DNA from 3 places in the Kitasatospora sp. NPDC094019 genome. Region 3 is predicted to be linked to each of the others. Evidence: riboswitches for the same ligand, from Rfam matches in the RefSeq annotation. Region 3 holds a riboswitch; each other region holds the start of a gene.
The links. Region 3 has a riboswitch for S-adenosylmethionine ahead of ACIQ9P_RS02260 (aminotransferase class V-fold PLP-dependent enzyme). Riboswitches for the same ligand answer to the same signal wherever they lie in the genome.
Positions count from the first base shown of each region.

Region 1 (3,264 bases), on a different contig from region 3:
CCGAGGAGGGACCGGCCCCGGCCTCCGTTCCCGTCCTCGTACCCGCTGTCGCCGTGCTCGGGGCGCCCCCGGTGCCCGTCCCCGGGGACTGGACCCGCCCCCCGCTGCCCGGCCCGCCGGTCGCCGCCCTGGCCCCTGTCCTGCCCGCCGGCCTCGCCGCCCACCTGCCCGACCGCCTCCCCGACTACGGGCTGCTCTGCCCCCTCCACGACGCGGCCGGCTGCGCCGTCCCCGCCGCGCCCGAACTGGCTGCCCTGCACACCGCGTTCCGCGCCGCCGACCCCGACACGACCGCCCCGCTCGACCCCGACACCGCCCACGCCCTGGCCGGCCTGCTCGCCGCCCACCTGCGGGCCGGCGACAGCCCCGCCGCTCCCGGCACCGCGGCCGTCGAGGACACCCTGCGGGTCGTCCTGCGCCGTCTGGCCGCCCACCCGGCCGGACCCGACCGTCGCCCGCTGGCCCGGCTCGCCGGCGAGTACGCCCACGCCGCGGGCGCCCTGCGGATGCAGGACGGCCGCAACGCCACCGCGATGGCCTGCTTCACCCGCGCCCTCGGCTGGGCCGAACTCGCCGGGGACCACGCCACCCAGGTCGCCGCCCTCAGTGACATGAGCTTCCTCGCCCGCCTCGACGGCGATCCGGACGCCGCGCTCGGCTACGCCCGCGAGATCTCCCGGGTGGCCCCGGCCCGGCACTGGGCCGGAGCCATGGGCCAGATCGCCCAGGCCCGCGCCCACGCCCTCACCGGCGACGTCCGCGCCACCGTCCGCCACCTCGGCCGCTCCCGGCTCCACCTCGACCACATCGGGGTCCACGACGAGTCCGACGCCGCCTGGCTCTCCATCGCCTCGATGCGGCTGCGGGTCGAGGCCGGCGCGGCCGCCGCCCTGCGCGACGCGGCCGCCGCCGTCGAGGACCCCCGGCTGGCCCGCCGGGCCGTCGACGCCGCCGAGACCGCGCTCGCGCTGCTCGCGCCCGACCAACTGCCCTCCGCCCGTCTGCTGTTCACCGTCCGGGTGGCCGACTGCCACCTGCTCGCCCAGGACCCGAGGGCGGCCGCCGACCTGCTGGGTCCGGTGCTCGCGGCGGCCGGCGGCGGGGTGGACGGGCTGCCGCCGCTGGTCCGGCGCGAACTCGCCGGGCTGCGCCGCCGCCTGGCCGGGCACGGCCTGGCCGGCTGAGGGGGCCGGGCGGGCCGAGCGGGGTCGAGCGGTGTCGAGCGTGCTGGGCGGGCCGAGCGGGCCGAGCACGTGGGCCGCGGCGCGCCCCGGCGCACTGTGGCGGGTGTGTTGCGCGCCCGTTGCGCCCCGTGCTGAACCGGCCGGTGGGCCGGATTCCGGGGCCCGGCCGATTGACGCGCTCGCCGGGCGCTTCCTAGACTCGGGGGCGGCGAAGAGTGTCAGCCCCAAGGCCCCGGCCGGCTGACCGGCAACCCCCACACTGCGGTGGGGTGCCCCGGGGATAAGCCAGGTGAGGGTCCGTCCGACCGACGGACCGTCACAAGCGCGGTCATGGGCCCGGGAGGGCGCGGGGGACGGAGAACGTCGTGGAACAGCGGGCAGGTGGACACCGCGCGGGTGCGTGGCCGTCGTCGCCCGTCGGTTCGCGTACGACGTCCGCCGCCCCGCTGCTCCGAGCCGACCTGCGACTGGTCGCCCGCCTCGACGTCGACCTGCTGCGGCGCGCCAGCTCCCTCTGTCGCTGAGCCGGTCGGCCGGCCGGGCGTCCCCGCCCGCCCCGGTCGGTCCCTCCGATTCCCTCGCCCACGAACCCGCGCGAGGAGGAGCGCCCAGCGGCCCGTCCTCCCGTGCGCCCTGCACCAGGAGAACGGATGTCCCCCCTTCCCGTGCCCCCGCCGCGTGATCCGTACGATCCGTACGGCCCGTCGAGAACCCCGCCCGCCGGCCGCGAGTCCGAGTACCGCCGGCTGCACCACGCCCTCGACCGCTGCGCCGCCGGCGCCGGGAGCGTGATCGTGCTGCACGGGTCCGTCGGCAGCGGGCGCAGCGACCTGCTCTACACCTTCACCGACACCGCCGCCGAGCGCGGCGTCCAGGTCCTGGTCGGCACCGGCTCGCCGCTCGAACGCGAGTTCCCGCTCGGCCTGGCCCGGCAACTCCTCCAGGGCGCCGACCTCGAACCCGAGGAGGCCGCCACCGCCGAGGCCCTGCTCGCCGAGGGCGCGGCCGCCGGCACCGACCCAGCCCCGTCCGACCGCCCCGCCGGGCGGCTCACCCAGCGCGTCCTGGAGGGCCTGTTCCGGCTGGTCCGCGGCCTGGCCGACCGCGCCCCCGTGCTGATCGCCGTCGACGACCGGCAGGACGCCGACCCGCAGTCGCTGGAGTTCCTGCTCTACCTGGTCCGCCGCACCCGGGGCACCGGCGTGCTCACCGTGCTCAGCTCGCGCGAGACCATGACCCCCGCCAACCCGCTGTTCGAGGTCGAACTCGCCCGCCAACCGCACCACCAGCACATCCGGCTCGACCTGCTGACCACCGGACTCGTCGCCGAGGTGCTGCGCACCCGGCTCGGCGCCGCGGCCGCCGACCGGTACGCCGCCGAGGCGCACACCCTCACCGGCGGCAACCCGCTGCTGGTGCACAGCCTCGTCGGGGACCAGGAGCGCGCCGGCAGCCCCGGCACCCTCGTCGTCGGCGAGGGCTATCGGCGCGGCCTGATGCACTGCCTGCACCGGATCGACCCGCTCGCCCTGCACTACGCGCGCGGCGTCGCGGTGCTCGGCGCCGGGGCCACCCCCGAACTCCTCGCCGAACTGCTGCTGCTCGCCCCCGACGCGCTGCCCCGGGCGCTGTACCTGCTGGACGCGGCCGGGCTGTTCCGCGACGGCGGCTTCCGCCATCCCACCGCCGCCGGGGACCTGCTCGCCGCGATGCGGCCGCTCGAACTCGCCGCCCTGCACCAGCGGGCCGGCCGACTCCTGCGGGCCGCCGGCGCGGCGGCGGCCACCGTCGACGGGCACGCCCGGGTGGCCGAGGGACATCTGCGCAGCTCGCTCGGGCCGGCGGCCGCCCCCGGCTCCGGGGACCCCGGCGCGGTGCTGCCGGAGTTCGGCGGCGGCGCGTGGGAGACGCCGGGCGCCGCCCTCGCCGCGGCGGACACCGTCGAGAACGAGAACGGGAACGAGAACGAGGGCGCCGCCGCGGAGCCGGCGCCACGGCGGGCCACCGCGACCGGCGGCTTCGGACCGGTACCGGCCCACCTGCTGCGGCTCCCGGCCGCGCCCGCCGGCCCCGCCGTCGA
Region 1 is NZ_JBIWIF010000020.1:142,379-145,642, forward strand. It holds gene ACIQ9P_RS32885 (helix-turn-helix domain-containing protein) at 1-1,184, shown strand, start outside; SAM riboswitch class IV at 1,392-1,515, shown strand; gene ACIQ9P_RS32890 (AAA family ATPase) at 1,835-3,264, shown strand, end outside.
Region 1: another riboswitch for S-adenosylmethionine. It lies ahead of ACIQ9P_RS32890 (AAA family ATPase); the one in region 3 lies ahead of ACIQ9P_RS02260 (aminotransferase class V-fold PLP-dependent enzyme).

Region 2 (3,264 bases), on a different contig from region 3:
TCCAGTACTGCCACAGGTACTGCTGTCAGCACTGCCAGAGGAACGCCGCGCCGGCGCAGGGGGAGCAGGTGAAGGCGTAGGCCCGGCCACTGCCGAAGTTCATGGCGGTGACGGGATCGGGCCCCTCCTGGAGCTGGACGGCGAGCCGCATCGGCTCGGCACAGGCCGGGCAGTCCGGTGTCTCGTCGTTCTGGAGCCAGGCCGGGGCGCCGTTGAGCTGGCCGAGCACGTGGGTGCGGGGGCGGCCGGTCCGGTCCGCCCAGGCGGCGCGGGCGCGGTCGAAGTCCGGTGCGTCCGCGAGGAACTGGGCCTCGGCGGCGCGGGTGGCGCCGAGGAGCAGGAGATCCTCGTCGTCCTCGTCGTCCTCGTCGCCGAAGTCGTCCTCGTCCTCGTCGGGGTCGGCGTCCTCACGGCCCTCGGGGTCGGACCGCACCGGAAGGGGGATCGGCACCAGCGCGTCGGCCGCGAGGACCAGCGCGACGTTGGCACCCGAACGGGCGTCCCAGTCCCGGCACTCTCCCGGACGGTTCTGGCAGGCGAACAGAACCAGCACCCGGTCCTGGGGACCCGGACCTCCGGTCACGGCGGCGCCGGACCCGTCCAGCACGATCTGCGCGAGGAACCGCATCGGGCCGCCGCAATCGGCACAGGTCGGCCAGGCGGTGCCGGGCGGGGCGAGCGGCACGCCGCCGGTGCGCGTGACCGTCGCATCGTCCGCGACCGGGCCGCCCTCGGTGATCAGGGTCGTCATACGGCCCGACTGTAGGACACCGCGGCGACACCGCCCGGCCGCGGTCGGGGGACGGGGGCTTGGCAGGCGGGCGGGGGAGTCTTGTATCGTTCTTCGCGAATCATCCAGAGGGGTGGAGGGACCGGCCCTACGAAGCCCCGGCAGCTCCCCGTTCGACCCGGCGTCCGAAGTACGCGCCGTGCCGTCCGGGATCAGTGCCAACTCCGGCCTGTCGCCAATGTGGCGCGGGAAAGATGAGGAGACACGGTGCTCTCTGTGCTGTCCTTCCGCCGGGCGCTTCCCGTCCCGGACCTTTCGCGTACCCGTCTCGTGCCCGGCGCAGGCAATCGGCCCACTTGCTCGGCCCGCCCTCGCTGACCACCCCCCCCGCTCCCCACGGGGGGCCTCCGCGAGCGCGCCCCGGGCGGCTCGCGGGATCTGAGACGGAGACATCCATGGACAACACGAGCGGCGTCGGCGTGCTCGACAAGGTCACCTCGATCCTCGGCACCCTGGAGGCCGGACCGACCACCCTGGCCGGCCTCGTCGCGGTGACCGGCCTGGCCCGGCCCACGGCGCACCGGCTCGCCGTCGCACTCGAACAGCACCGGCTGGTCGCCCGTGACGTGGAGGGCCGCTTCATCCTCGGCCCCCGGCTCGGTGAACTCTCGGCCGCCGCCGGGGAGGACCGGCTGCTGGCCGCCGCCGGCCCGGTCCTCGCCCGGCTGCGCGACGTCAGCGGGGAGAGCGCCCAGCTCTACCGTCGGCAGGGCGGTGTCCGGATCTGCGTGGCCGCCGCCGAGCGCCTCTCCGGGCTGCGCGACACCGTTCCGGTGGGAGTCACCCTCCCGATGAAGGTCGGCGCCGCCGCCCAGGTCCTGCTGGCCTGGGAGGAGCCCGAGCGGCTCCACCGCGGCCTCCAGGGCGCCAGCTTCACCGCGACCGCGCTGAGCGGCGTCCGGCGCCGTGGCTGGGCCCAGTCGATCGGGGAACGCGAGCTCGGGGTCGCGTCCGTCTCCGCCCCGGTCCGGGGGCCGGCGAACCGGGTCGTGGCCGCCGTGGCCGTCTCCGGCCCGATCGAGCGGTTGACCCGCCACCCCGGCGCCCTTCTCTCGCAGACGGTCGTCGAAGCGGCCGACCGTCTCACCGAGGCCCTCCGCCTCACCTGACGGGCCCGGTCGCGGGGGCCGCCCCCCGCGACCGGCGGCCGGGCGAGTCAGCGCAGGCTGTCGAGGTCGATGCTGTCCGCCATCACGCGGTAGCCGAGCGGCCCGGGGTGGAGGTGGTCGCCGGCGTGGAGGCCGTCCGGGATCGCGCCGGTGCCCTCGGGATCGACGGCGCGGTCGAAGTCGGCCACCGCGTCGTACGCGCCGGAGGTACGGATCCACTCGTTGAGGTCGCGGCGCAGCCGGTCGGCGCCCGCGGTCCAGAACGGCGCGCCGCCGAAGGGCATCAGGGTGGCTCCGACGGCCTTGACGCCCCGGGCGTGGGCGGCCCGGATCAGGGCGCGGTGGGCGTTGATCAGCCGCTGGAGCGTCACGGGCGGGTCGTCGCGGTCCACGCCGCAGATCTGGTCGCCGCCGCGGAGGATGTCGTTCATGCCGTGGGAGACGATGACGGTGCCCACGTTCGGTCGGTCCAGCACATCGCGCCGGAAGCGGCTCAGCGCGCTGTCCCCGGCGCAGGCGGAATCGGCGAGCATCTTGTTCGAGCCGATGCCGGCGTTGAGGACGGGGCGCGGTCGGCCGGCGGCGACGAGCCGCTCGGCGAGGAGGTCTGGATAGCGGTCGTCGCCGTCGACGGTGGCGCCGAACCCGTCGGTGGTGGACTCGCCGAACGCCACCACCGCCCTGCCCACGGGCCGCCCGCCGGTGACCTCGACCCCGCCGAGGTAGTACCAGGAGCCGTACCCGGGGCGGACGGCATCGGTGAACGCCGCCGCATCGGTGTCCCCGCGGTGGTCGCCGTCGGCCCGGTAGGTCGTGGTCATGGACAGCTGGTGGTAGGTGGCCGGGCCGGTCGCGCCGTCGAACCAGAGCGTCAGCGCCACCCGGTCGCGGGCCGCCACCGGCAGCGGCACCGGATCGCTGAGGACCTCTCCGCCCGCGGGGACGACGACGGAGTCCCGGTGCCCGAAGCGCAAGGGCAGTACTGTCCCCGGGACGACGGCCGCCCCGTCGGCGGCGCGGCCGACAGTGGCCCCGCTCAGCCGCAGTGGTGTCGTCCCGTAGAGATTGGACAGCCGGAACCGGAGGGCCTTGCCACCGGTGCCCAGTCGCACCACCTGCCGTACCGACTGGTGGTCGAAGCCCCGCACGGCCCAGGTCTCGAACCACGGCGCCGAGGAGGGCCGCATCATCGGCGCGGACCAGGCGGCCGACCAGCGCTGGGGATACGCCGAGGAAGTGTCCCCGGTGGCCGATGCGGCGGCCGGCGCGGGGAGGGAGGTGGCGGTGACGGAGAGGGCGGCGGTCAGCGCGGCGACGGAAGCGGCGCGGGCGAACGAGTGCATGGAGCGCTCCTCGGGAAGGTCG
Region 2 is NZ_JBIWIF010000031.1:346-3,609, reverse strand. It holds gene ACIQ9P_RS37325 (DUF1963 domain-containing protein) at 26-751, opposite strand; SAM riboswitch class I at 849-991, shown strand; gene ACIQ9P_RS37320 (IclR family transcriptional regulator) at 1,186-1,899, shown strand; gene ACIQ9P_RS37315 (SGNH/GDSL hydrolase family protein) at 1,947-3,242, opposite strand.
Region 2: another riboswitch for S-adenosylmethionine. It lies ahead of ACIQ9P_RS37320 (IclR family transcriptional regulator); the one in region 3 lies ahead of ACIQ9P_RS02260 (aminotransferase class V-fold PLP-dependent enzyme).

Region 3 (3,264 bases):
CGCTGACCACCTACGGGTTCGCGCTGGCCGAGGCCCATTCGGCGGACTCGACCCGGGTGCTGATCGGCGCCTCGGGGGCGATCTCCGCCGTGCTCGGCTCCTACCTGCGCTTCCACCCGCACGCCCGGGTCACCACGCTCGTCCCGCTGCTGCTCTTCCTGCCGCTGCGGTTCCCGGCCTGGCTGGTGCTGGGCCTGTGGTTCACGCTCCAGTGGTGGTCGGTGCACTCCGCCGGACCCGGGGTGGCGTACCTGGTGCACGTGATCGGCTTCATGACCGGCTTCCTCTACGCGTGCGCCCTGGCCGAGCGCCGCCCCCGCCGCCCCCGCCCCCGCGACGGTGCGACCGACGCCCGCTACCCTGGCGGCACCTCACAAAGGAGTACGCCACCGTGATCACCGCCATCGTCCTGATCAAGACCAGCGTCGACCGCATCCCGGAGATCGCCGAGGCGATCGCCGCCATCGAGGGCGTCAGCGAGGTCTACTCGGTGACCGGCGGCTACGACCTGGTCGCGATGGTGCGGGTGCGCCGCCACGACGACCTCGCCGACGTGATCCCCGGTCGGCTGAACAAGGTCCCGGGCGTGGCCCACACCGAGACCCAGATCGCCTTCCGCACCTACTCCCAGCACGACCTGGAGGCCGCGTTCGCGATCGGCCTGGAGGAATAGGGAGGAAGGGGTAGCCGCGGAGCGGCCACTCCCGACGGGGCCTCAGCCCTCCCGGCGGGTGTCCGCGACGCAGCGGCCGCCCTCGTTCCGGTAGCTCCACGCCGCGCCGTCCTTGACCAGCTCCCGGACGGCGGTGAGGAACCGGTCCACGTGCTCGTCCGGCGTGCCGGCGCCGAAGCTCACCCGGATCGCGTTCAGGCTGCGCTCGCCCGGCAGCGACGGCTCCGGCGCGCCGCACTCCGAGGGCGCGGCCTCCTCGTCGCCGAGCAGGGTGCGCACCAGCGGGTGGGCGCAGAACAGGCCGTCCCGCACCCCGATGCCGTACTCGGCGGACAGCGCGGCCGAGAAGTGCGAGCTGTTCCAGCCCCGGACCACGAAGGACAGCACGCCCACCCGCTCCGAGTCGGCACCGAACAGGTTCAGCACCCTGACCTCGGGGATCTCCGCCAGACCGGCCTTCAGCCGGGCCACCAGCGCCCGCTCGCGGGCCTCCAGGGCGTCGAACCCCGCCTCGGTGAGCGCCCGGCAGGCCGCCGCGATCGCGTACACGCCGATGACGTTCGGGGAGCCGGCCTCGTGCCGGGCCGGGCCGGTGTGCCACTGCACGGCCACCGAGCCGTCGGTCTCGCGGGCCACCGTACGGGTGGCGCCGCCGCCGGCCAGGTACGGCTCGGCCTCGTCCAGCCAGTCGGACCGGCCGGCCAGCACCCCGGAGCCGAACGGCGCGTACAGCTTGTGACCGGAGAAGGCGATCCAGTCGACGTCCAGCTCGCGCACCGAGACCCGGTGGTGCGGGGCCAGCTGCGCGGCGTCCAGCACCACCCGGGCGCCGTGGCGGTGGGCGGTCCTGGTCAGTTCGGCGACCGGCCAGAGCTCGCCGGTGACGTTCGACGCGCCGGTGACGCAGAGCAGCTTCGGGCCCTCGGGCGCCTCGGCGAGCGCGGCCTCGAAGGCGGCGACGGCCTCGGCGTGCGAGCGCGGGGCGCGCAGACAGGTGACGGTCAGGCCGGCGTGCGCCCAGGGCAGCAGCGAGGCGTGGTGCTCGGTCTCGAAGGCGAACACCCGGGTCCCGGCCGGGACGGCGCCGGCCAGCAGGTTGAGCGAGTCGGTGGTGGCGCGGGTGAAGACCACCTGGTCGTCCTCGCGCAGGTCCAGGAACTCGGCGACGGTGCGGCGGCTCTGCTCGAACAGGTCGGTGGAGAGCTGGGACAGGTAGCCGGCGCCGCGGTGCACGCTGCCGTAGTAGGGGGCGTAGGCGGCGACCTCGTCCCAGACCCGCTGCAGCGCCGGGGCGCTGGCGGCGTAGTCGAGCGCCGCGTAGGCGACCTTGTCGCCGTTGGCGAGCGGGACCTCGACGTCGTGGCCGAGGACGGCGAGGGGGGTACCGAGGTCGATGGCGAGGTCGGTGGCGAGAGACATGGGGATGCACTCCGTCTACGGGTCAGGGACCCCGGGAGTGCGTGATGATCCGGGTGTCCGCGCTTGCCACGCGGACGGCTCGCCGCACGGCCCGGTCCTCACCCAGGGCACCCCGCCACGGAAGGAGGGTTGCCGGACAGCAAGCTGGGGCTTGTCGCTGTCACTCATGACCTGGCCAAGACTGTAGATCGGGTGCGTCCCCCGGTCAAACAGGGGTCCACATCCCGGACACCGGTCGGGGCCCACCGGGAGGATTCCCGGTGGGCCCCAACTGCCGTGTCATGCCCGGGCGGTGGCCTCGGACCAGTGCTTCAGCAGATCCCGCGCGGCACCCGAGTCGATCGCCGTCGCGGTACGCCGCATGGCCGCCCCGAGCTGCTCCGCGAGCGGCGCGTCGGTGAGGTCCAGCGCCACCAGCGCGGCCGCCGAGTTGAGCAGCACCGCGTCGCGGACCGGGCCGTGCTCCCCGGCGAGGACCCGGCGCGCGACCTCCGCGTTGTACGCCGGGTCCGCGCCGCGCAGCGCCTCGATGCCGACCGGCTCGATGCCGACCTCGCGCGGGTCGAAGGAGGTCTCGGTGACGGCGCCGTCGCGGACCACCCACACCCGCGAGGTGGTGCTGATCGTCAGCTCGTCCAGCCCGTCGTCGCCCCGGAAGACCAGCGCGGTGGCACCGCGCCGGGCGAGCACCCCGGCGATCAGCCCCGCCAGGCGGGTGTCGAAGCAGCCGATCGCGTGCGCCGTCACCCGGGCCGGGTTGGTCAGCGGCCCCAGGATGTTGAAGGCGGTGGGCACCCCGAGGTCGCGCCGCGCGGGCGCGGCGTGCCGCATCGACGGGTGGAAGGTCGCGGCGAAGCAGAAGGTGAGCCCGACCTCCTCGGCGATCTCGGCGACCCGGCGCGGCCGGAGGTCCAGGCTGATGCCCAGCTTCTCCAGCACGTCCGAGGAGCCGCTGGACGAGGACGCGGCCCGGTTGCCGTGCTTGACCACCTTGGCGCCGGCCGCGGCCGCGACGATCGCCGACATGGTCGAGATGTTGACGGTCCTGGCCCGGTCACCACCGGTGCCGACGATGTCCACCGCCGGGCCGGGGATGTCCAGCGGCTCGGCGTGCGCGTACATCGAGTCGACCAGTCCGGAGATCTCGTCGACCGTCTCGCCCTTGGCCCGCA
Region 3 is NZ_JBIWIF010000001.1:487,433-490,696, forward strand. It holds gene ACIQ9P_RS02250 (rhomboid family intramembrane serine protease) at 1-395, shown strand, start outside; gene ACIQ9P_RS02255 (Lrp/AsnC ligand binding domain-containing protein) at 392-673, shown strand; gene ACIQ9P_RS02260 (aminotransferase class V-fold PLP-dependent enzyme) at 716-2,092, opposite strand; SAM riboswitch class IV at 2,147-2,264, opposite strand; gene trpD (anthranilate phosphoribosyltransferase) at 2,372-3,264, opposite strand, start outside.